Regions from separate parts of the Streptomyces sp. CS113 genome, predicted to be linked through region 4. Evidence: riboswitches for the same ligand, from Rfam matches in the RefSeq annotation. Region 4 holds a riboswitch; each other region holds the start of a gene.
What was found. Region 4 has a riboswitch for cyclic di-AMP ahead of B9W62_RS20450 (M23 family metallopeptidase). Riboswitches for the same ligand answer to the same signal wherever they lie in the genome.
Positions count from the first base shown of each region.

Region 1: it holds a riboswitch for cyclic di-AMP, as region 4 does, so the genes downstream of both, B9W62_RS16030 (transglycosylase SLT domain-containing protein) here and B9W62_RS20450 (M23 family metallopeptidase) in region 4, are expected to answer to the same signal.
Region 2: it holds a riboswitch for cyclic di-AMP, as region 4 does, so the genes downstream of both, rpfA (resuscitation-promoting factor protein RpfA) here and B9W62_RS20450 (M23 family metallopeptidase) in region 4, are expected to answer to the same signal.
Region 3: it holds a riboswitch for cyclic di-AMP, as region 4 does, so the genes downstream of both, B9W62_RS15080 (C40 family peptidase) here and B9W62_RS20450 (M23 family metallopeptidase) in region 4, are expected to answer to the same signal.

Region 1 is NZ_KZ195574.1:3,660,681-3,666,350, forward strand. It holds gene B9W62_RS16025 (polyprenyl synthetase family protein) at 390-1,400, opposite strand; cyclic di-AMP (ydaO/yuaA leader) riboswitch at 2,139-2,306, shown strand; gene B9W62_RS16030 (transglycosylase SLT domain-containing protein) at 2,311-2,802, shown strand; gene B9W62_RS16035 (HAD family hydrolase) at 2,885-3,694, opposite strand; gene fahA (fumarylacetoacetase) at 4,043-5,296, shown strand; gene B9W62_RS16045 (M56 family metallopeptidase) at 5,634-5,670, shown strand, end outside.
Region 2 is NZ_KZ195574.1:5,155,371-5,161,040, reverse strand. It holds gene B9W62_RS23065 (Ppx/GppA phosphatase family protein) at 1-656, opposite strand, end outside; gene B9W62_RS23060 (DUF501 domain-containing protein) at 653-1,213, opposite strand; gene divIC (cell division protein DivIC) at 1,290-1,772, opposite strand; gene eno (phosphopyruvate hydratase) at 1,908-3,188, opposite strand; gene rpfA (resuscitation-promoting factor protein RpfA) at 3,428-4,156, opposite strand; cyclic di-AMP (ydaO/yuaA leader) riboswitch at 4,160-4,326, opposite strand; gene B9W62_RS23040 (transglycosylase family protein) at 4,510-5,502, opposite strand; gene B9W62_RS23035 (cytochrome P450 family protein) at 5,646-5,670, opposite strand, start outside.
Region 3 is NZ_KZ195574.1:3,482,564-3,488,233, reverse strand. It holds gene B9W62_RS15085 (tellurite resistance/C4-dicarboxylate transporter family protein) at 1-295, opposite strand, end outside; gene B9W62_RS15080 (C40 family peptidase) at 323-1,513, opposite strand; cyclic di-AMP (ydaO/yuaA leader) riboswitch at 1,520-1,702, opposite strand; gene pcrA (DNA helicase PcrA) at 1,957-4,446, shown strand; gene B9W62_RS15070 (peptidoglycan DD-metalloendopeptidase family protein) at 4,560-5,670, opposite strand, start outside.
Region 4 is NZ_KZ195574.1:4,597,003-4,602,672, forward strand. It holds gene B9W62_RS20435 (dihydrofolate reductase family protein) at 1-16, shown strand, start outside; tRNA gene B9W62_RS20440 (tRNA-Met) at 87-160, shown strand; gene B9W62_RS20445 (PP2C family protein-serine/threonine phosphatase) at 360-1,580, shown strand; cyclic di-AMP (ydaO/yuaA leader) riboswitch at 1,805-1,961, shown strand; gene B9W62_RS20450 (M23 family metallopeptidase) at 1,973-3,016, shown strand; gene B9W62_RS20455 (aldo/keto reductase) at 3,179-4,123, shown strand; gene B9W62_RS20460 (PrsW family intramembrane metalloprotease) at 4,143-5,597, opposite strand; gene trmB (tRNA (guanosine(46)-N7)-methyltransferase TrmB) at 5,608-5,670, opposite strand, start outside.

The sequences.
Region 1 (5,670 bases), 940 kb from region 4:
CCTCGCACGCGTTCACCCGTGAGCCGCCATTCTCACCCGAATCGGTGAGGATTGGTGTTTTTCCGTGGTGTCCATCTGACCAAATCACCGGAGCGCAGGCGTCAGACCCCGGGCTCAACTCCGCCTACTCCTGCGGGATGACACGCAAGGGCCCAGACTCCCCCGGCCCGTAGGGGCCGCTGTACGCCACCCGGCAGCGGACGGGCCCGACGCGTGACGCACGTCACGGACGGCGCGTCACGGGCGGCGCGTCATGGGCGGCGCGCAGCGAATGGTGCGACGGACGACACCGGCAGACACCTGCCGGCACTGGCAGACAGCCGACGGCACCGGCAGACAGCTGACAGCAACGGCAGACAGCCGACGGCTCGTGACGGGCCGCCGAGCGGTCAGCCGGCCCGGTGGACCACCGCGTCGCACAGCTCGATCAGCGAGGCCTTCGCGTCGCACTCCCGCAGCGGGGCCAGCGCGGCCCGGGCGTCCTTGGCGTACCGGACGGTGTCCCGGCGGGCCTGCTCCAGCGCGGGGTGCGCGCGCAGCAGGCGCAGCGCCTCGGCGTGCCGCGCGTCGTCGCTCAGGTCGGAGTCGAGCAGCTCGCACAGCGCGAGGTCCTCGGCGAGCCCCAGCCGGGCCGCCCGCTCACGCAGCCGCAGTACGGGCAGGGTGGGGATGCCCTCGCGCAGGTCCGTGCCGGGCGTCTTGCCGGACTCGTCGGAGTCGGAGGCGATGTCCAGGACGTCGTCCGCGAGCTGGAAGGCGACACCGAGCCGCTCGCCGTACTGGGTCAGCACGTCCACCACCGTCTCGTCGGCGCCGGACATCATCGCGCCGAACCGGCAGGAGACCGCCACCAGCGAGCCCGTCTTGCCGCCCAGCACGTCCAGGTAGTGGTCGACCGGGTCGCGGCCGTCCTGCGGGCCGGCCGTCTCCAGGATCTGGCCGGTGACCAGCCGCTCGAACGCGAGGGCCTGGACCCGGACGGCCTCGGGACCGAGGTCGGCGAGGATCTGCGATGCGCGGGCGAACAGGAAGTCGCCGGTGAGGACCGCGACCGAGTTGCCCCAGCGGGTGTTCGCACTGGGCACGCCGCGCCGCACGGCGGCCTCGTCCATCACGTCGTCGTGATACAGCGTGGCGAGGTGGGTCAGCTCCACGACCACGGCCGAGGGCACGATCCCGGGGGCGTAGGGGTCGCCGAACTGGGCCGAGAGCATCACCAGCAGCGGCCGGAACCGTTTCCCGCCGGCCCGCACCAGGTGCTGGGCGGCCTCCGTGATGAACGGCACCTCGCTTTTGGTTGCCTCGAGCAACCCTTCCTCGACAGCAACCAATCCGGCCTGGACATCGGCTTCCAGAGCCTGGTCCCGCACGCTCAGCCCGAACGGCCCGACGACGGTCACGAGGGGTCTCCTGTCTGCTGGTGTCTACTGGCGATTACCCGGCGATTACCTGGTTTGTCGATAGGTCGCTGCCACCACTCAAGTCAGCGTATCCGGTCACGTTTCGATCACCGCTAGCGCCCACCGTTACAGGCTGGTCGGTATCGGATCATGAACGGTATGTTTTTGATCAGGTGATATGAGCAGATTTCGGTTGACATCGCCGGAGGGCCAGAGAACAAGGGGAGCCGGACCCGGAGGGCGGACGGAGCAGAAACCGCCACCGAAGATCCCATCACTCCTCCCAACGGCCCGCACTTCGAGAACGTCACCCGATCGACACGCGCACCCACCCCCTGCCACGCCGGTTCACGCGCGCGCCCCGGCGGGTACGGCCACCCCCTTCCCGGCCACCCGCTCCCCACTCGCTTCCCTCCCCTCGCCGCTCGACACTCGAAGCCGTCGCCACCCGCGGCCGGTTGACGCACAGTTGAGGCTAATGCCCGTTTTGCGGTGCTTGTTTAAGCCAGTGAGTTGGCTCACTTCGAGCCACCTGCGAGCAACCCCGCCCGAACCTGTGCCCCGCCTTTGCCCCGCAAGCCAGTTGGGACGTGGCAACAGCAAAGGATCAAGAGCCTCAAACACCTCAGACCATGGTCAACAGGCGCGTTGGGTGATTCCTGCACTTGTTCCGGACATGTGCTCTCGCATACGTTCCCGGCCTGTCGGGCGGACGCCGAATCCTGCCACCGCCCGTCGCACAGTCATCCACCAACACACTCGCCGGCAGGAGCGGGGGACCCAGGTAAGTCGCCGCGCCGGTCACCACCGGAGCGGCTCGGGGTGAAGCCGTACCCGTCAGGGCGCGGCCGGGCACCTCCCCGCCCGAACCCGACAGCTCACCTCGTAGGCGTAAGGAGAGGGACACCGCATGTCTGCCAACGGTCAGAACCGTCACGCCCGCACCAGCCGCCTCGCCCGGAAGCTCGCCGTGGCCGGCGCCGGTGCCGCGGTGCTCGCGCTGCCGCTCATCGGCGCCAGCACCGCCTCCGCGGCCACCCCGGCCGCCGCCACGACCGCCACCACGGCGGCCACGGCCTACCCGGACAACCTCGACGGCTGGATCCGTGAGTCGCTCGACATCATGGCCCAGCACGGCATCCCCGGGACCTACGAGGGCATTCACCGCAACATCATGCGGGAGTCCTCCGGCAACCCGCTCGCCATCAACAACTGGGACATCAACGCCATCAACGGCACCCCGTCCAAGGGCCTGCTCCAGGTGATCGACCCGACCTTCCAGGCGTACCACGTCGAGGGCACCTCCTGGGACCCGTACGACCCGGTCGCCAACATCACCGCCGCCTGCAACTACGCGGCCGACCGCTACGGCTCGATGGACAACGTCTTCAGCGCGTACTGAGCCGTACCGCCGCGGTGGCGCACCATGCGGTGAAGCACCATGTGGTGGCGCACCATGTGGTGGCGCACCATGGGGTACCGCCTCACGCGGTACCGAAGATCCGCTCGAGGACGACGGCCACGCCGTCGTCCTCGTTCGTCGTGGTGACCTCGTCCGCCACCGCCTTGAGTTCGGGGTGGGCACCGGCCATGGCGACGCCGTGGGCCGCCCAGTGGAACATGGGGATGTCGTTGGGCATGTCCCCGAAGGCGATCGTCCGCCGCCGCCCCACACCCAGGCGCTCGGCGGCCAGCGCCAGGCCGGTCGCCTTGGTGATGCCGCAGGGCTGGAGCTCCACGGTGCCGGGCCCCGACATGGTGACCGTCGCGAGGGAGCCGACCACCGCGCGCGCCGTCCCCGCCAGTTCGTCGTCGGTCAGCTCGGGGTGGCGGAGCAGCACCTTGCTGATCGGCGTGGACCACAGCTGCTCGCGACGCTCGACGCGCACCGCGGGCAGTGTCGGGTGGGGCATCAGGTAGCCCGGCTCGATGAGCGTCAGCCCGTCGACGCCGTCCTGGTCGACGGCGGCGTGCACCTGTCCCACCTCGGCCTCGATCTTGCCGAGCGCGGTCTCGGCCAGCTCCCGGTCGAGGGTGACCGACCACAGCATCCGGTGCGCACCGGCGTCGTACACCTGCGCGCCCTGCCCGCACACCGCGAGTCCCGTGCAGCCGAGCCGGTCGAGCAGCGGGCGCACCCGGGGGGCCGGCCGCCCCGTCACCACCAGGTGGCGCGCACCCGCCCCGGCGACCCTCGCCAGCGCGGCCAGCGACCGGTCGGAGACGGTGTCGTCGCCGCGGAGCAGCGTGCCGTCCAGGTCGGTGGCGACGAGTGAATATGCGGTGCGGTCCATGATCAGAGAATACGGACACCGCACCCCTCCGACTCACCCGTGACCGCTTCCGAACGAGGGCGTGGTGAGTGCGTTCGAACCCGGCCGCCGATGCACGCGAACGCCCGGTCAGGTCCCACAACCTGACACATCATCGGCTGGAGCGGGTTCAGGGCCTCAGCGCCGTTCGGCGACACCACGACCTGCCGGACACTGCCTCCTGCCGCACTGCCCAAGACCGGTAGGTCACCCGTAACGTGTGGCCCGACCACGTGTCACACCACGCACACCGATCGCGTGGCACACCGATCGCGTGGCACACCGGCGCGCACGGCGCACATGGCGAGCACGAAAGCGAGGCAGCACCCGATGCCCCCCTTCGATGTCCCCGAGGGTGACCCCTTCGGCCCGCACAACCTTCCGTACGGCGTGTTCTCGATCCCCGGCTCGTCCGACGGGCCGAACCGGACGGACCGGACGGACCGTACGGTGGGCGTCCGGCTCGGCGACCACGTCCTCGACGCGGGCGCGGCGGCCCACGCGCTCGGCTCGCCGTACGCGTCCCTGCTCGCCCAACCCACCCTCAACCTGCTGCTGGCGGCCGGACGCACGGCGTGGTCGGACGTGCGGCGCGCGCTGACGGCGTGGGTGACGGTCCCCTCCCACCGCGAGGTCCTGGAGCCGTTCTTCCATCCGCTGTCGTCGGTGACCCTGCACCTGCCCTTCGAGGTCGCCGACTACGTCGACTTCTACGCCTCCGAGAACCACGCCCGCAACGTCGGCCAGATCTTCCGCCCCGATGCCGCGGACTCCCTCACCCCGAACTGGAAGCACCTCCCGATCGGCTACCACGGACGCTCCGGCACGGTCGTCGTGTCCGGCACGGACGTCGTCCGCCCGTCTGGGCAGCGCAAGGCACCGGCCGACGCCGCTCCCGTCTTCGGCCCGTCCGTCCGCCTCGACATCGAGGCCGAGGTCGGCTTCGTGGTGGGTGTGCCGTCCGAGATGGGCAGTCCGGTGGCGCTCGGCGACTTCCGCGAGCACGTCTTCGGGCTCTGCCTGCTCAACGACTGGTCCGCGCGGGACGTCCAGGCCTGGGAGTACGTCCCCCTCGGCCCGTTCCTTGGCAAGTCCTTCGCCACGTCGGTGTCGGCCTGGATCACGCCGCTGGACGCGCTGGAGGAAGCGCGGGTCGCCCCGCCGGAGCGCACGCACGAACTGCTGCCCTACCTGGACGACACGGACGCCGACCAGGACGGCCCCGGCGGCTACGACCTGCGCATCTCCGTCGCCCTCAACGGCCACGTCGTCTCCGAGCCGCCGTTCTCCACCATGTACTGGACGGCCGCCCAGCAGTTGGCCCACATGACGGTCAACGGCGCGTCGCTGCGCACCGGCGACCTCTACGGCTCTGGCACGGTGAGCGGGTCGGCCGAGCGGGAGCGGGGTTCGCTGCTCGAACTGACCTGGAACGGCCGCGACCCCCTGGAACTCCCCGACGGCAAGCGGACGTTCCTGGAGGACGGGGACGTGGTGACGCTCTCGGCCTGGGCCCCGGGGCCGGACGGTGTCCGGGTGGGCCTGGGAGAGGTGACCGGGCGGGTGGTCGGACGGAGCGTCTGACCTGGCCCGGGAGGCCCCGGGAGGCGTGTACGGGGACACGTGCGGCCGGGCGGTTCCTTCCGACGGGAGGTTCGGCGCGGCCGGGAAGTTCCGCGCGGCCGGAGGCTTCCGTGTAGCCGTGAAGTTCCGCGCGGCCCGGCCGCGTGCCGCCGGGGAGTCCGTGCGACCGGCTGGTGGGGGCACGCACGCGGAATCCGATGCCCGCCGACCCCTGACTCACACCGCCCGGCCCCGTCATACTGGCGTCGGGCGGTGTGCGCACGGCCCGACGCAGCACAGCACAGCCCCTGTACCGCCAGAGCCGCCCATCCTTCGACCAGGATCCGGAGCCAGTGGCATGACCGTCTGCCTGCTCCTGCTGTTCGTCGTCGCCG
Region 2 (5,670 bases), 560 kb from region 4:
GCCTCGCGCAGCGGCACCGTCCGCTCGGCCAGGTCCAGGGCCGCCTCGATGTCGGCCCGCATCGCGGCGACCTGCTCCGCGGTGGGCGGGTCGGTCACCGCGCCGTCGCGCACCAGGTGCCGCTCGGTCATCCGCACGCAGCCGACGTCCACGGAGCGGGCGGCGCGCACGCGGTCGTCGCCGACGACGAACTCGGTGGAGCCGCCGCCGATGTCGACGACCAGGTACGGCTTGTCCAGATGGTCCCGCCCCGCCAGCTCCCGGGTGGCGCCGGTGAAGGAGAACTCGGCCTCCTGGTCGCCCGAGATGACCTCCGGCTCCACACCCAGGATGTCCAGCACGCCGCGCACGAAGTCGTCCCGGTTCTCCGCGTCGCGGGAGGCGGAGGTGGCCACGAAGCGCAGCCGCTCGGCGCCGTGCGCCTTGATGATCCCGGCGTACTCCCGGCAGGCGGCGAAGGTCCGCTCCAGCGCCTCGGGCGCCAGCCGTCCGGTGCGGTCGACGCCCTGGCCGAGCCGCACGATGGTCATACGGCGGTCCAGGTCGGTCAGCTCGGCCGTGGCCCCCGCGCCGGAGGCGCTGTCGGACACGGTGGCGTCGGCCACCAGGAGCCGGATGGAGTTCGTACCGCAGTCGACGGCGGCGACCCGGGTCACTGGGCGTCCTCCTGGCCGCTCTGGCCGCTCTGGCCGCTCTGGTCGGTGGGCGTCACGCACGGGCCCTTGCGCCACCACTCGGGCAGCATCGCGATCGCCTCGTCGCCCAGCGGGTTGACGCCGGGGCCGGCCGCCAGCGAGTGGGCGACCAGCACGTGCAGGCACTTCACCCGGTCCGGCATGCCGCCGGCGCTCGGGAAGCCGGTCAGCTCCTCGATCTCGTCGCGGCGCCGGACGTAGTCCTCGTGCGCCGCGCGGTAGGCGGCCGCCAGCTCCGGGTCGGTGGCCAGGCGCTCGGTCATCTCCTTCATCACGCCGTTCGCCTCCAGCGTGCCGATGGCGGAGGCCGCCTTCGGGCACGTCAGGTAGTACAGCGTGGGGAAGGGCGTGCCGTCGGGCAGCCGCGGCGCCGTCTCCACCACGTCGGGCTGCCCGCACGGGCAGCGGTGGGCGATGGCGCGCAGACCGCGCGGAGGGCGGCCGAGCTGCTGCTTGAAGGCCGCCACGTCCGCGTCGGTCGGCTCGGTGCGCGGGGTGGTCGGCGGGGGAGTCTGCATGACTGTCTTCTGCTGGTCTTCCTGTTGAGTCACTGCCGGAGCGGTCTGCGCCGCCGGTCCGGTCGGCGCGGCCGGTTCACTGCCGGCGGGCGGCGGCGTCGGCCTTGTCGACCCCGTCCCACACGTTCCGGTACCAGGGGCGGTCGGCGGCGCCGGCCTCGGCACGGGCCTGCTTGGCGGCGTCCGGGTCGACGACGACGAACCCCGTCTCCCCCGGCATCACGTAGTGCAGCCGCAGCCGGACCTGCTGCTCGGCGTAGGCGTCGTCCTGCCAGCGTGCCTTGAGGTCGCGCAGGTCCTCGACCCGCTGCCGGGTCTCCCGCTGCTCCCGCCGGAGATCGGCGATCTCGGCGCGCTGGGCGACGTACTGCCGTATCGGGTAGGCGAGCGCCACCACGAGCGAGCAGAGCACCATCGCGAGCAGCGCGGCCCGGCCGGTCAGCCGGGAGCGCCGGGCCTGGCGCTTGGTCTGCGAGCGGTAGACCCGGGCCGCGGTCTGCTCCCCGATGATCCGGATCCTGGTCGCGGTGGAGAAACGGTCCCGGTCCTTCACCGCCATGTGCCGCCTCCGTCTTCGTGCGTCGTCCTGCGCGCGTGGTCCGTGCTACGTGCGTACGTCCCCGCACACGGTACGGGACCGAGTACGGGGACGTACGTACGACGCTGCCTCTTACGGGGCCTTACCGGGTGGCGCTCAGCCCTTGAAGCGGGGGAAGGCGCTGCGGCCGGCGTACACCGCGGCGTCGTCGAGGATCTCCTCGATGCGCAGCAGCTGGTTGTACTTGGCGACGCGCTCGGAGCGGGCCGGGGCGCCGGTCTTGATCTGGCCGCAGTTGGTGGCGACGGCCAGGTCGGCGATGGTGACGTCCTCGGTCTCGCCGGAGCGGTGGGACATCATGCACTTGAAGCCGTTGCGCTGGGCCAGCTCGACGGCGTCCAGGGTCTCGGTCAGCGAACCGATCTGGTTGACCTTGACCAGCAGGGCGTTGGCCGAGTTCTCCTCGATGCCGCGGGCCAGGCGCTCCGGGTTGGTGACGAACAGGTCGTCGCCGACGAGCTGGACCTTGTCGCCGAGCTTGGCGGTGATGGTCTTCCAGCCGTCCCAGTCGTCCTCGAACAGCGGGTCCTCGATGGAGACCAGCGGGTACGCCTCGACCAGCTCGGCGTAGTACTCGGTCATCTCGGCGGCGGTGCGCTCCTTGCCCTCGAAGGTGTAGGAGCCGTCCTTGTAGAACTCGGACGCGGCGACGTCGAGCGCGAGGGCGATCTGCTCGCCGGGGGTGTAGCCGGCCTCCTTGACCGCCTCCAGGATGAGGTCGAGGGCCTCGCGGTTGGAGCCGAGGTTCGGGGCGAAGCCGCCCTCGTCGCCGAGGCCGGTGGCCAGGCCCTTCTTCTTCAGGACCTTCTTGAGGGTGTGGTAGACCTCGGCGCCCCAGCGCAGGGCCTCGGAGAAGGACTCCGCGCCGATCGGGGCGATCATGAACTCCTGGATGTCCACGTTGGAGTCGGCGTGCGAGCCGCCGTTCAGGATGTTCATCATCGGCACCGGCAGCAGGTGCGCGTTCGGGCCGCCCAGGTAGCGGAACAGCGGCAGGTCGCTGGCCTCGGAGGCGGCGTGGGCGACGGCGAGGGAGACGCCGAGGATGGCGTTGGCGCCGAGCGAGCCCTTGTTGTCGGTGGCGTCCAGGTCGAACATGGCCTGGTCGATCAGGCGCTGCTCGGTGGCGTCGTAGCCGACCAGCTCCGGGCCGATCTGCTCGATGACGGCGAGCACGGCCTTCTCGACGCCCTTGCCGAGGTAACGGCTCGCGTCGCCGTCGCGGAGTTCGATGGCCTCGAAGGCACCGGTGGAGGCGCCGGACGGAACGGCGGCACGACCCGTGCTGCCGTCGTCGAGGCCGACCTCGACCTCGACCGTGGGGTTGCCTCGGGAGTCCAGGATTTCCCGGGCTACGACGACGTCGATGGACGGCACGAGCATCTCCTTCTTCAATGTGACGCTTCGGTGTGACGCGCGGGTCCCGCGGGACCCGCGGCGGCTCTGCGGGACCGAGCCTAACCGGCTCCGGGCGATCGGCCAGCCGATCGCCCACCCGCTGGACAGAACCGAGAGTAAATTGTTTCCGAACGGAACAAAGGCGGAATGTGAAAATCCCGCCCCGGTGCGTACGGGGGAACACGCACCGGGGCGGGAGTCGCGGGGGCCGCCGCCGCTTACTTCAGGTGCAGCTGCTGGCCCGGGTAGATCAGGTCGGCGTCGTCGACGATGTCGTCGTTCAGCTTGAACAGCTTGGCCCAGCCGCCCTTGACGTCGTGCTCGTCGGCGATCGAGCTGAGGGTGTCGCCCTTGACGACCTTGTACTCGCCGTCGCCCTTCTCGACCTTCTTGCCGGTCGGGGTGGTGACGGTCTTCTTGGCGGGCTTCTCGGCCTTCGGCTCGGCGGCCGGACGCTCGGAGGAGCGGGAGGCCTTCTGCTCGGTGGAGCGCTCGGCGGTGGAGCCGCCGCTCTGGCTCTGCGAGCTCTCGGAGCTGCCGGAACCGCTGTCCTCGGAGCCGCCGCCGGTGTACGCGGCGCCCGACAGGCCGGTGCCGCAGACCGGCCAGGCACCCTTGCCCTGGCCCGCGAGCACCTTCTCGGCGATCTGGATCTGCTGGGACTTGCTCGCCTGGTCGGCGGTGGAGGCGTACTGCGTACCGCCGTAGGCGGCCCAGGTGGAGGCGGAGAACTGCAGACCGCCGTAGTAACCGTTGCCGGTGTTGATGGACCAGTTGCCGCCGGACTCGCACTGGGCGACGGCGTCCCACTCGGACGCGGTGGCGGCGGAGGCGTTGCCGGCCGCCATCAGCGGGGCGGCGACGGCGGCACCGGTGACGCCGGCGACGGCGATGACGCGGGTGGCCTTGGACGGACGACGGTGCTTGCCCTTGCCGGAAAACAGCATGGTTGATCCCCTCACCGACGCCTGCGAGGTGAGCTGTCGGGTTCGGGCCGGTTGAGTTGCCCGGCCGGGTTCCTCGCGGAACTCGGCTCCACCCCTAGCCGCTCCGGCTCAACTGCCCGGTGCGGCACTTACCTTGGGTCCCCCGCTCCTGCCTTCGGCGCTTGACGCGACGACTGTTCCCGTACGGCCGCTGGCAGGATTCGGCGTTGCGGCTGTCGGGGCCCGCGGTGGCGAGCGGTCATGACCGTAGACACGCGCTCCGCGGATTTTCAAAGACGATCACGGCTTCTGAGACCTATCTCTCACGAGATCCAAAAGGGACATACAGTCTCTAACCGTGACGCGAACTCCCCCTACTTTTCGCCCGATTCGCCCGTGACCGTGAGCGTCTGACCGGGCAGGATGTGGTCGGGGTCGGCGCCGACGACGGTCTCGTTGTCGGCGTACAGCGCGTGCCACCCGCCGTCGACCTCAAGGGAGTCGGCGATGGCCCAGAGAGTGTCGCCGGTGCGGACGACGTAACGGCCGTCCCCGGCCTCCCGCTCGTCACCGTCGCGCGAGGCGTGCCGGCCCGTCGCCGAGTCCGTACGGCCCTCTCCCGTCGCACCCTCGTCCGCACTGCCGCCGCGGTGCTTGCCGGAGCCGGACGAGCCCTCGGTGCCCTGCGGTTCGGCGCTGACGGAGGGGTCGGATTCGGCCGAAGTGTCCGGCTTGGCGGTTTGGTCCGCACCCTCGGACGAGGCGTCAGGCGACGCCGAGGAAGAGGCAGAAGAAGAGGGCGAAGGGGACGAAGAGGACGCTCCGGACGTCGACTCCGACGTGTCGGCCGCACCGGACGAGCCGGTCGATTCGGGCGTTTTGGTGGTCGTGGGCGTTTTGGACGACTTGGTGGTGTCCGTCTCCCCCGAGGCGTCCGTACCCTCCGACGCCCCGTCACCGGCCGCGTCCGAGCCGCCGCCCGCGACCCCGGAGTCGTTGCCCAGGCCGGCGAGCAGACCGCAGGTCGGCCAGGCGGCGATGCCCTGGTCCGCGTGCATCTTCTCGGCGATTCTTATCTGCTGGGAACGACTGGCCCGGTCGGCACTGGGGGCGTAGTCCAGGCCGCCGTACTGCTCCCAGGCCTCCTGGGACAGTTGCAGGCCGCCGTAGTAGCCGTTGCCGCTGTTCTGGCTCCAGGCGCCGCCGGTCTCGCACTCGGCCACCTGGTCCCAGGCCGCCGAGCCGGCCGCGTGGGCGCCGGTCGCGCCGAGCAGCGGAATCGCGATGGCAGAGCCGGTCACTCCGGCGGCGACGACCAGAGCGGGTGCCTGGCGGGGGCGGCGGTGACGACCGTTCCCGGAGAGCATGCGACGACCTTTCACAAGACGACGGGGACCACGCGGCGGATGACGCTCGACACCACGTTGATCCGTGAACGTATAGGGAGATCATCACTTGTCACAAGTTCATGCCGCGCAGATCACGTGAAGATCACAGAGTTGAGCGCGTGTCACTTTTGCGTCGGCGACGGACCG
Region 3 (5,670 bases), 1.1 Mb from region 4:
GCAGCGAGAAGCGGGTGCCGAGCACGGTCGTCGCGGCGACGGCGGTGAGCGCCCCCGGTGTCCCGGCCCGCTTCACCCACTGCGCCCGGTCGGCCAGCAGCAGGTAGACGAAGTTCGCGGCCAGTATCAGCCAGGCGGCGCACGCCAGGACCAGGGCGATCCGGGACAGGACCTCGCGGCCCGTCAGATGCAGGGCGACCGACACGATGCCGGTCGCCATCACCGCGGCCCCGGCCGCCGGTGGACGCTGCGCCCACCAGGCGCGCAGCGCGGAGGGATGGGTGGCCGATGACATGGGCCCGATGCTAAGGACCCGCGGCGATCAGGCCGGGCGCACCACGCTGTAGATCGACGACTCGCCGTCGTAGAAGATCGACTCCTCGCGGACGTACGCGCCCGGCTTCGGCGCGTGGATCATCATGCCGTCGCCGATGTACAGGCCGACGTGGCTGATGTCGTCGTAGAAGAAGACCAGGTCACCGGGTTGTGCCTGGGAGACGGAGACGGTCGTGCCGGCGTTGACCTGGTCGTAGGTGACGCGCGGCAGGGTCACGCCCGCGGCCTTCCAGGCGGCCTGGGTGAGGCCCGAGCAGTCGTAGGAGCCGGGGCCCGTGGCGCCCCAGACGTACGGCTTGCCGATCTGGGCGCGGGCGAAGGCGATCGCCTTCTCGGCCTTGGTGCCGTTCGAGGTGCCCGGCGTCGACGAGCCCGACTCCGACGTGCCGGTGCCGCCGGAGCTTCCCGAGGATCCGGAGCCGCTCTCCTGCTCGGCGGCCTCCTCCCGGCGCTTGCGCTCGGCCTCCTCCTGCGCCGCCTGCCGCTTCGCCAGCTCGGCGGCCTTGCGGGCGGCCTCCTGCTGCTTCTTCTTCTCGATCGCCGCGAGCCGGGCCTTCTCCTCGGCGGTCAGTTCCGAGAGCAGCTCCCGCGCGGTGGCGAGTTTCTTCTGGACGGTCGCCTTGGCCGTCTTCAGGTCCTTCTGCGAGTCGGTGAGCGTCTCGAGGCTCTCGGTGGCCTCGCGGCGCTTCTTCATCGTGTCGGACTGCTGGGTGACGTAGTCGTCGACGGCGGTCTTCTGCCGGCCGGTGAGCCGGTTCATCAGCTGGTTCTGGTCGAAGTAGTCCTGCGGCGAGTCCGCGAGGAGCAGTGTCGCGGTCTCCGGGACCGAGGCGCCCGTGCGGTACTGGGCGGAGGCGAAGGAACCCAGCTCCTCGCGCGCGTCGTTGAGCTTCTGGGTGCGCTGGGCGACGTCGTCGAGGAGGGTGTCGACCTTCTTGCGCTGCTTGGAGGTCTTCTCCTTGGCCGCGTTGTACTTCTCGGTCGCCGACCCGGCCTGGCGGTAGAGGTCGTCGACCTTCTTCTCGACCTCTTCGAGGGTCGGCCGGTCGTCCGACGGCGTGGCGTTCGCCGTCTGGGACAGCAGGGCGACGGAGGTGAGGGCCGCGGTGGCGAGGGCCGGGGTCCGTATGCCCGCGACGCGGGGACCGGTGGGACGCGACTTGCGGTGCGACGCCAAGGAGGCGACTCCTTCCAGTGCTCCGCCTACCGGGTTAGCTGTCGGGTTCGGGCGGTGTGATGCGGAAGGGTTGCCCTACGGCGAGTCCGTCCCTCACGGAGGGCGGTGTCGCCGATTCACCCCAAAGTTCTCGGTTGGGTCCCCGGCTCCGGCTGCCGTGCGGCGTACCGGACTCGGCGGAGGCCGCGCGGCCCGGCGAGGTTCGCCGGAGGGGGTCGAGCGGCCTGCCCCGCACCGTAGCCAACTCGTGTGGCCGCTGTGAAGGTTGGTGGGTGATATGCCCGATACATTTTCGTGACCTTCTGTTCGGGTGCCTCCGGGGCGGTCATGGGCGTCACTCTTCGTGGTTCCGCTGGTCGCAGGGCGTGTCCGCGCCCGGGAGCGGTGGGCATTTTCCGGGGTGGCACCGGGTTGTCGGTGGGGCGCCCTAGACTCGGAGAGCGATGAGCAGCCTCTTTGACGACAGCTTCCTGGCGAGCCTCCAGACCCCCCGGGGTCACGAGGAGGAACCCCCGCCGCCGCCCGAGGACGAGCACGGACCGGAGCCGGTGCCGCACGATCTGTTCGGCGGGAAGTTCGACGCGCCTCCGGAGCGGGAGACCCACTACCGGGACGGCGCCCCGCGCCCCGCCCTGGACGCCGCCGCGCTCCTGGAGGGGCTGAACGAGTACCAGCGGGCCGCCGTCGTCCACTCCGGCTCCCCGCTGCTCATCGTGGCCGGTGCCGGTTCCGGCAAGACCCGCGTCCTCACCCACCGCATCGCCCACCTGCTGGCCGAGCGGAGCGTCCACCCCGGGCAGATCCTCGCGATCACCTTCACCAACAAGGCCGCGGGCGAGATGAAGGAGCGCGTGGAGCAGCTCGTCGGCCCGCGCGCCAACGCGATGTGGGTGATGACCTTCCACAGCGCGTGCGTGCGCATCCTGCGCCGCGAGTCGAAGAGGCTCGGCTTCACCTCGTCGTTCTCGATCTACGACGCCGCCGACTCCAAGCGGCTCATGGCGCTGGTCTGCCGCGACCTCGACCTGGACCCGAAGAAGTTCCCGCCGAAGTCCTTCAGCGCCAAGATCTCGAACCTGAAGAACGAGCTGATCGACGAGGAGGACTTCGCCGCGCAGGCTGCCGACGGCTTCGAGAAGACCCTCGCCCAGGCGTACGCGATGTACCAGTCGCGGCTGCGCGAGGCCAACGCCCTCGACTTCGACGACCTGATCATGACCACGGTCAATCTGCTGCGCGCCTTCCCGGACGTCGCCGAGCACTACCGCCGCCGCTTCCGGCACGTCCTGGTCGACGAGTACCAGGACACCAACCACGCCCAGTACGCCCTGGTGCGCGAGCTGGTCGGCGTGCCCTCGGAGCACCCCGTCGACGTGCCGCCGGAGGCCGAGGTGCCGCCCGCCGAGCTGTGCGTGGTGGGCGACGCCGACCAGTCGATCTACGCCTTCCGCGGCGCCACCATCCGCAACATCCTCCAGTTCGAGGAGGACTACCCGGACGCGACGACGATCCTGCTCGAGCAGAACTACCGCTCCACGCAGACCATCCTCAGCGCCGCCAACGCCGTCATCGAGCGCAACGAGTCCCGCCGCCCGAAGAACCTGTGGACCAACCAGGGCAGCGGCGCGCAGATCACCGGGTACGTCGCCGACACCGAGCACGACGAGGCGCAGTTCGTCGCCGACGAGATAGACCGCCTCACCGACGCGGGCGAGGCCAAGGCCGGAGACGTCGCGGTCTTCTACCGGACCAACGCGCAGTCCCGTGTCTTCGAAGAGGTCTTCATCCGCACCGGCCTGCCCTACAAGGTCGTCGGCGGCGTCCGCTTCTACGAGCGCAAGGAGGTCCGGGACGTCCTGGCCTACCTGCGGGTGCTGGCCAACCCGGAGGACTCGGTGCCGCTGCGCCGCATCCTCAACGTCCCCAAGCGCGGCATCGGCGACCGTGCCGAGGCGATGATCGACGCGCTCTCCCAGCGCGAGAAGATCAGCTTCCCGCAGGCGCTCAGGCGCGTCGACGAGGCGTACGGCATGGCCGCGCGCTCCGCGAACGCCGTCAAGCGGTTCAACACGCTCATGGAGGACCTCCGTACGATCGTCGAGTCCGGCGCCGGACCGGCGACCGTCCTGGAGGCGATCCTCGAACGCACCGGGTACCTCGCGGAGTTGCAGGCCTCCACCGACCCGCAGGACGAGACCCGCATCGAGAACCTCCAGGAACTCGCGGCCGTCGCCCTGGAGTTCGAGCAGGAGCAGGCCGAGGGCGAGGAGTCGGGGACCCTGGCCGACTTCCTGGAGAAGGTCGCGCTCGTCGCGGACTCCGACCAGATCCCGGACGAGGAGGACGGCGACGGCGTCGTCACCCTGATGACCCTGCACACCGCCAAGGGCCTGGAGTTCCCGGTCGTCTTCCTCACCGGCATGGAGGACGGCGTCTTCCCGCACATGCGCGCCCTCGGCCAGGCCAAGGAGCTGGAGGAGGAACGGCGCCTCGCCTACGTCGGCATCACGCGCGCCCGTGAGCGCCTCTACCTGACCCGGTCGACGCTGCGCAGCGCCTGGGGCCAGCCGTCGTACAACCCGCCCTCGCGGTTCCTGGAGGAGATCCCGGCCCCGCACCTGGAGTGGAAGCGGACCGGGGCGAACGGTCCCGCGCCCTCCGCGCCGGTCTCGGGCGTGGCGGCGTCGCTGTCGTCGTCGCGTTCCCGCTCGTCGGCGTCGGGCGCGTCCGGCTTCGCCACCCGCAGGTCGGCCGGCGCCGAGCAGCCGACGGTCTCGCTGGCGGTCGGCGACCGCGTCACGCACGACCAGTTCGGACTCGGCACGGTCGTCGGGGTCAAGGGCACCGGGTCCAACGCCGAGGCGACGATCGACTTCGGGGACACCAAGCCGAAGCGGCTGCTGCTGCGGTACGCGCCGGTGGAGAAGCTCTGAGGGGCGGTTCGACGCCACGCGGCACGGTCCCGGACGGTCGTCCGGGACCGGTCCGGGACCGGCCCGGGACCGGCTCGGGGACGGGCCCGGCGATCTGCTGAGACGTTACGGCGTCACGTCGGGTTGAGGCCGTGGCTGCGCAGCCACGGGAGCGGGTCGATCGACGAGCCGCCCGCGGGGCGCACCTCGAAGTGCAGGTGCGGGCCGGTGGAGTTGCCCGAGTCGCCGGAGTACGCGATCGCGTCGCCGGCCTTCACGGTGGTGCCGGAGGGAACCTGGTAGCTGGAGAGGTGGCAGTACCACGTCTCCGTGCCGTCCTTCGCGGTCACGATCATCATGTTGCCGTACGCGCTGTTGAACTGCGTCCGCACGGTACCGTCGGTCGCCGCCATCACCGTCGTTCCCTGGAGCACGGGGAAGTCGATACCGGTGTGCGAGGACATCCAGTTGATGCCGGCCTGCCCGTAGTACGCGCTGAGGCCGTGCTGCTTCACCGGGAGCGCGAACTTGGGGCGCAGCCGCTCCTTGCGGGCCGCTTCCTGCGCCGCCCGCTTCTTCTCGGCGGCCTGCTCGGCCTTGAGGTCGATGCGCTCCTGCGTCCGGCTGGCCCGGTCGGCGAAGTCGTCCGCTCCGGCGGCCAGGCTGGTGAGCTGGGTGTCCAGCTTGTTGTTGGCGGCGGACGGCTTCACCGGCGCGGCCTTCGCGTTGCCGGGGTCCGGCGCGGATGCCGCGGTGTCCGCACCCTCGTCGCCGGTCAGGCTGCCGACGGACGCGGCCGCGATACCGGCGACGCTCATCACGCAGGCCGACGGCACGGCGATGGTCAGCAGCGCGGAGCGCTTGGCGGGCTGGCGGCGACGGGAACGCGCTCCGGCGCGCGAGCCGGTGCGGGCAGCCGGGACCCGGGCGGCCGGCGTGACCTCCTCCTGGTCGTCCAGCAGGGCGGTCACGGTGGGGAGTTCGCCGGTGGCGGCCAACTCGCCGTCGTACGGGCCGGGCTCGGTGCCGTGGTCGACGGGCGCGGCGTCGTCCGGTGCGGGGTGCTCGGCCGGGCGGGCCGAATCCTCGAGCGCGTCGGTGGCCGCGGGGCCCGCGTTCCACTGCGTGGCGTCGTAGGCGCCGGTGTCCACGGGGCCGCCCGCGAACGCGCCGGTGTGGAAGGTGCCAGTCGCGAAGGTGCTCGTCTCGTGGGCGCCGGTGTCGAAGGTCTGCGTGTCCCAGGTC
Region 4 (5,670 bases):
CCACCTGGAGGGGTAGGGAAACAGGGGTGAGGAGATACGGATGTGCATTCCGCCCCCGGGATGACGTACAGTGGTGAACACAACGACGCGGGGTGGAGCAGCTCGGTAGCTCGCTGGGCTCATAACCCAGAGGTCGCAGGTTCAAATCCTGTCCCCGCTACTGAAGGCCGAGGGCCGGAATCCGAAAGGGTTCCGGCCCTCGGTGCGTTTCCGTAGGTGTTCCGTGTCATCCGGTCGGCCCCTCACCGCTCGCCGCCCGCCCCCGCTCCCGGAAACCTGGAGTCCGGGACGGCAAGCGGCGCGGACGTGCCGGCGCGGACGTACGGGGCGGCGGGAGACGAGTGGTGCGGCCAGGTGACGTGGACGACGAGGGAGCGTACGCCAGAGCCGGCGGCCGACTCCCCGGCGATCCCGTGCCCGACCCGGGCCTCGGCGACGAACCGCAGCCTCCGCCGCCCCCGGCGCCACCACCACGCCGGCGGACCGGGTACGGGCGCGCCTTCGTGCACGCGCTCCCCGTGCTGCTGATCGTCGTCGCCATCCTGTACGACGTCTTCACCCCGAGGTACTTCACCGCCGGCCCCCTCTACACGGCCGCGCCCCTGGTCGCCGCACCGCTCTACTCGCGGCGCGGCACGGCGCTCACCGGCGTCGCCGTGGTCGCCGTCGTCATCGGCCTCCAGTTCGGCAAGGGCGTCATCCACTACGTCGACTCCCTGACCGAGCTGATCACCATCGCCACGGTCGCCGTGCTGGCCGTCATCGTGAACGGCCTGGTCCGGCGCAGCAGCGAGCGCCTCGTGTCGGTCCGCGAGATCGCCGAGGCCGCCCAGCGCGCCGTACTGCCCCAGCCCGCCGAGCGGATCGCGGGCTTCGAGATCGCCGTCTGCTACGAGGCCGCGCAGGCGGACGCCTTCATCGGCGGCGACCTGTACGCCGTGCAGGACAGCGCCCGCGGCGTCCGGCTCATCGTCGGGGACGTGCGCGGCAAGGGCATGGGCGCCGTGGCCGCCGTCGCCGTCGTGATCGGCGCCTTCCGCGAGGCCGCCGAGCAGGAGGCGACGCTGGAGGCGGTGGCGCAGCGCCTGGAGCGGGCGCTGGCCCGCGAGGGCACCCGGCGCGACGGACTGGACGCCTTCGAGGGCTTCACCACCGCCGTGCTCGCCGAACTCCCGCACGGCGACGGGACGGTCCGCATCGTCAACCGCGGCCATCCGCCGCCCCTGCTGCTCTACGCCGACGGCACCCTCGGGCCCCTGCCCGCCCGCGAGTCGGCGCTGCCCCTCGGCATGGGCGAGCTGGGTGTGTGGCCCGACCGCGCGGAGGAGGTCGCCTTCCCCGGCGGGGCCACGTTGCTGCTGTACACCGACGGACTGACCGAGGCCCGGGACGCGAAGGGCGAGTTCTACGATCCGCAGGCACGGCTGGCCGGCCGCGTCTTCCCGCATCCGGAGACCCTGCTCGACACCCTCGCCGAGGACGTGCGCCGGCACTCCGGGGGCGGCATGGCGGACGACATGGCACTGCTCGCCGTACGGCGGCCCCGGCGCGGCGACCATGATCATTGTCACGAGCCGTGACAGTACGACCCCCCTCCGCATAACAACTGATACACCGTCAGAAAAACCTGACGTGAAGGGGAATACTGAAGCGGGGTCAACTCGCCCGGTTTTCACCGGTCGTGAGGGGTACGTCCCGGCCGTATCCGTTAATGATCAAGAGGAACGGCTTGGAATCGGAGCCTCGCGTCTATTAACGTTCGATAACGCAGCGCGGTCGTCCCAGCCGTCACAGAAGGCGGCTCCGTGCGCACGCGCCGAATCCCGCAAGGGAACCGGGGAACCACCACATTGGGGTGAATCGGGCGTATGACGCCGTGGAGACACGGCCGTCAGACACCCGTAGGAGACCTTCCTGCTCCGAACCCGTCAGCTAACCCGGTAGGCGGAAGGAAGGAAAGGAGTACGCCCACGTGGCGTCCAACCGGCCTGCCCCCGAGGCCCCGTTCGTGCCCAGCGGGCACGGCACCGACACCTTCGGCTACGACGCCCCCCGCGCCGAAGAGGGTCCCTGGGAGGAGTGGAACCCCACCGCGGAGTCCATCCGCCCCGTGCGCGGCCGGCACCGCGTCGCCAAGCAGCGCGGCGGGCTCGCCCGCAGCTCCACCGTCCTCGGCGTCGGTGTCATAGCCGCCGTCGGCGCGGGCGGCATGGCCAGCGCGCAGACCGGCAAGCCGCCGGTGTCCATCTCGATGCCGGACCTGCCGAACGTCGGCTCGCTCATGCCCGGCGGTGACGAGGAGCCGGAGCCCGAGGGTTCCGCCACCCCGCTCAGCGGCATCACCCAGGCCGTCGCCGCCGACAGCTCCGAGGGCACCGGCACCGCCGACGCCGGCGAGTCGCTGCGGGCCCGGATCATGGCGCAGGCCGAGCAGCAGCAGGCGCAGGTCGAGACCAAGGCCGCCGCCGAGGCCCAGGCCGCCGCCGAGAAGAAGGCCGCGGAAGCCGCCGCCAAGGCGGAGAAGGAGGCCAAGGAGAAGGCCGCCGCCGCCAAGAAGAAGGCGGAGGAGGAGGCCGCGAAGAAGGCCGAGGCCGAACGGCTCGCGAAGCTGGCCAAGCAGTACACGCTGCCGACCTCCTCGTACACGATCTCCTCGACCTTCAACCAGGCCGGTTCCCTCTGGGCCTCCGGCCACCACACCGGGCTCGACTTCGCCGCCCCCACGGGCACGCTGCTCAAGGCGGTGCACAGCGGCACGATCACGTCGGCCGGCTGGGACGGGTCGTACGGCTACAAGACCGTGCTCACCCTCGACGACGGCACGGAGCTCTGGTACGCGCACCAGTCCTCCATCAACGTCAGCGTCGGCCAGAAGGTCACCACCGGTGACGTCATCGGCCGCGTCGGCGCCACCGGCAACGTCACCGGCGCCCACCTCCACCTGGAGGTCCACACCGACGGCGGCACCGGCATCGACCCGATGGCCTGGTTGCAGAGCAAGGGGCTCACGCCCTGATCCGCCGCGTCCCCGCTGCGCCCGGCCCCTGAATCGCCCCGCTGATCCCCGGCGGTCCTGACGGCAACCCCCCGACGTCAGGGCTGCCGGTTTGCGGGATCTTTGCGTGCGCGCGGGTGCGTGCCGGGATGGTCTGCTCCGACGCGGTTGTTGACTCGGTACATGACTTCTCTGCGCAAGCTCGGCTCCTCCGACCTCGAGGTCTTCCCCCTCGCCCTGGGCGGCAACGTCTTCGGCTGGACCGCCGACCGGGACGCCTCCTTCGCCGTCCTGGACGCCTACACGGCGGCCGGCGGCAACTTCGTCGACACCGCCGACTCCTACTCCGCCTGGGTCGACGGCAACAGCGGCGGCGAGTCCGAGACCGTCCTCGGCCAGTGGCTCGCGGCCCGCGGCAACCGAGACGACGTCGTCCTCGCCACCAAGGTCAGCCAGCACCCCGAGTACCCCGGCCTGTCCGCCGCGAACATCAGGGCCGCGGCCGACGCCTCGCTGCGCCGCCTGGGCACCGACCACATCGACCTCTACTACACCCACTTCGACAAGCCCGAGGTGCCGGTCGAGGAGATCATCGGCGCGCTCGACGAGCTGGTGAAGGCCGGCAAGGTGCGGTACATCGCCGCCTCCAACATCTCCGCCGAACGGCTCGCGGCGTCCCTGGAGTTCTCCGACCGCGAGGGCCTCGCCCGGTACGTCGCCCTCCAGCCGCACTACAACCTGGTCTCCCGCGACACGTACGAGGGCGAGCTGCGCGACCTCGCCGAGCAGGCCGGTCTCGCGGCCGTGCCGTACTACGCCCTCGCGGCCGGCTTCCTCACCGGCAAGTACCGGCCCGGCACGGACGTGGACAGCCCGCGGGCGGGTGGCGCGGCCAAGCACCTGGAGACGGAGCGGGGGCGCCGGGTGCTCGCCGCCCTGGACGAGATCGCCGCGGCCCACGAAGCCCCCGTCGCCACGGTCGCCCTGGCCTGGCTGGCCGCCCGGCCGACGGTGGCGGCGCCGATCGCGTCCGCGCGCACGGTGGAACAGCTGCCGGCCCTGCTGGGCGTGGCCGGGCTGAGCCTGACGGAGGACGAGATCGGACGGCTGACCCGGGCGTCCGCCTGACCGTCCGCACGGCGCGGACCTACGGCCGGTGGGGTCCGGGCGGCGCGTACGGGCCGCCCGGCGCGTGCGGGCCGTACGGCGCGGAGGGGGCGGGATACGGCGCGTGCGGTCCGTACGGCGGGTACGGCGCGTAGGGGGCGTACGGGGTGGGTGCGGGGTGCGGGGCGTACGGGGCGGATGCCGTTCGGGCGCCGTACACGCCCTGCGCCCCGCCGTCCTGCACCCCGCCGTATGGATACGCCCACGGTGGTACCGGCCGCGGCAGGGGCGGCGGCGGGGGTGCCGTGGCCCGGGCCGCGTAGTCCAGCGCCGGGCGGGCCACGCCCCGCAGGTGCCACAGGGCCTCCAGCAGCGCTCGCTCCCGCGCCGTGAAGTCGGCGCCCGCCCTGCCCCGGCGTCCGCGCCGCCGCAGGAACGCCACCGAGGTCGCGCAGGCCTCGTACCGCGCCACCGCCCGCGCTCCTTCCTTCCCCGCGTGGCGGCGGGCGTACTGCCGGGCGATGCGGCGGGCCCGCATCGACCCGAGCGCGTACGGCTCCACGGGTGTGAGCCATCCCGCCAGGACATACGCGGGCAGTTCGGCCCGTACGGTGGCCAGTTCGCGCTGCCTGGTCCAGATCACCAGCCAGGTCAGGAGGCCGAAGGACGGCACCATGAACGCCGCGTACACGGCGAAGAAGCCGTACTCGCCGAACCCGGCCGAGCCGTTCCACAGGGCGTGCATGCCCATCGCGAGCAGCAGCCCGGCCAGCGGGAGCAGGGCCCGTCGCAGGTGGTGCCGGCCGGGGGAGAGCGCGGCGATGCCGAAGCCGATGCCGGTGAGCACGGTGAACAGGGGGTGCGCGAACGGCGACATCACCACCCGCACGAAGAAGGTCGCCGCGGTGACGGAGGCGATGCCGCTGTCGCCGGTCAGCTGATCGGTGCCGAAGGCGGTGCCCAGGTACAGGATGTTCTCGGTGAAGGCGAAACCGGTGGCGGTGACCCCGGCGACGACCACGCCGTCGACGATGCCGGTGAAGTCCCGCCTGCGGAAGAGGAAGACCAGGAGGACGGCGGCGGCCTTGGCGGACTCCTCGACGACCGGGGCTATGACCGTGGCGCCCAGGGTGTCCGCGCCGGCCGGGTCGGCGGTCGCGGTCGCTATCCAGCGCGTCGCGAAACTGTTGGCGACGATCGCTATCAGCGCCGCCGCGCAGGCCCCCCAGGCGAAGCAGAAGAGCAGGTTCCGCCAGGGGCCGGGATCCACCCGGTCCAGCCAGCGGAAGGCGGCTATGAGCAGCGGCACCGGCAGCACCGCCAGGCCCAGCCCCACCAGGAACCCCTGCGTACCCGTCTGTTCGCGCACCAGGGCCAGGATCACCAGGCCGGAGAGCGCGAGCAGGGTGATCAGCGCGCCGTAACGGACCCAGGTGTGCTGCCACCAGTGCGTATGCCGGTGCGCACGGGTCGGATACGGGGGACAGGTGGCCACGGCATGGACCCTAACCGGTGGGGGGCAGCTCCTTGTGCGGTACGCGACGGAAGAGCAGGTCGTTCACCACATG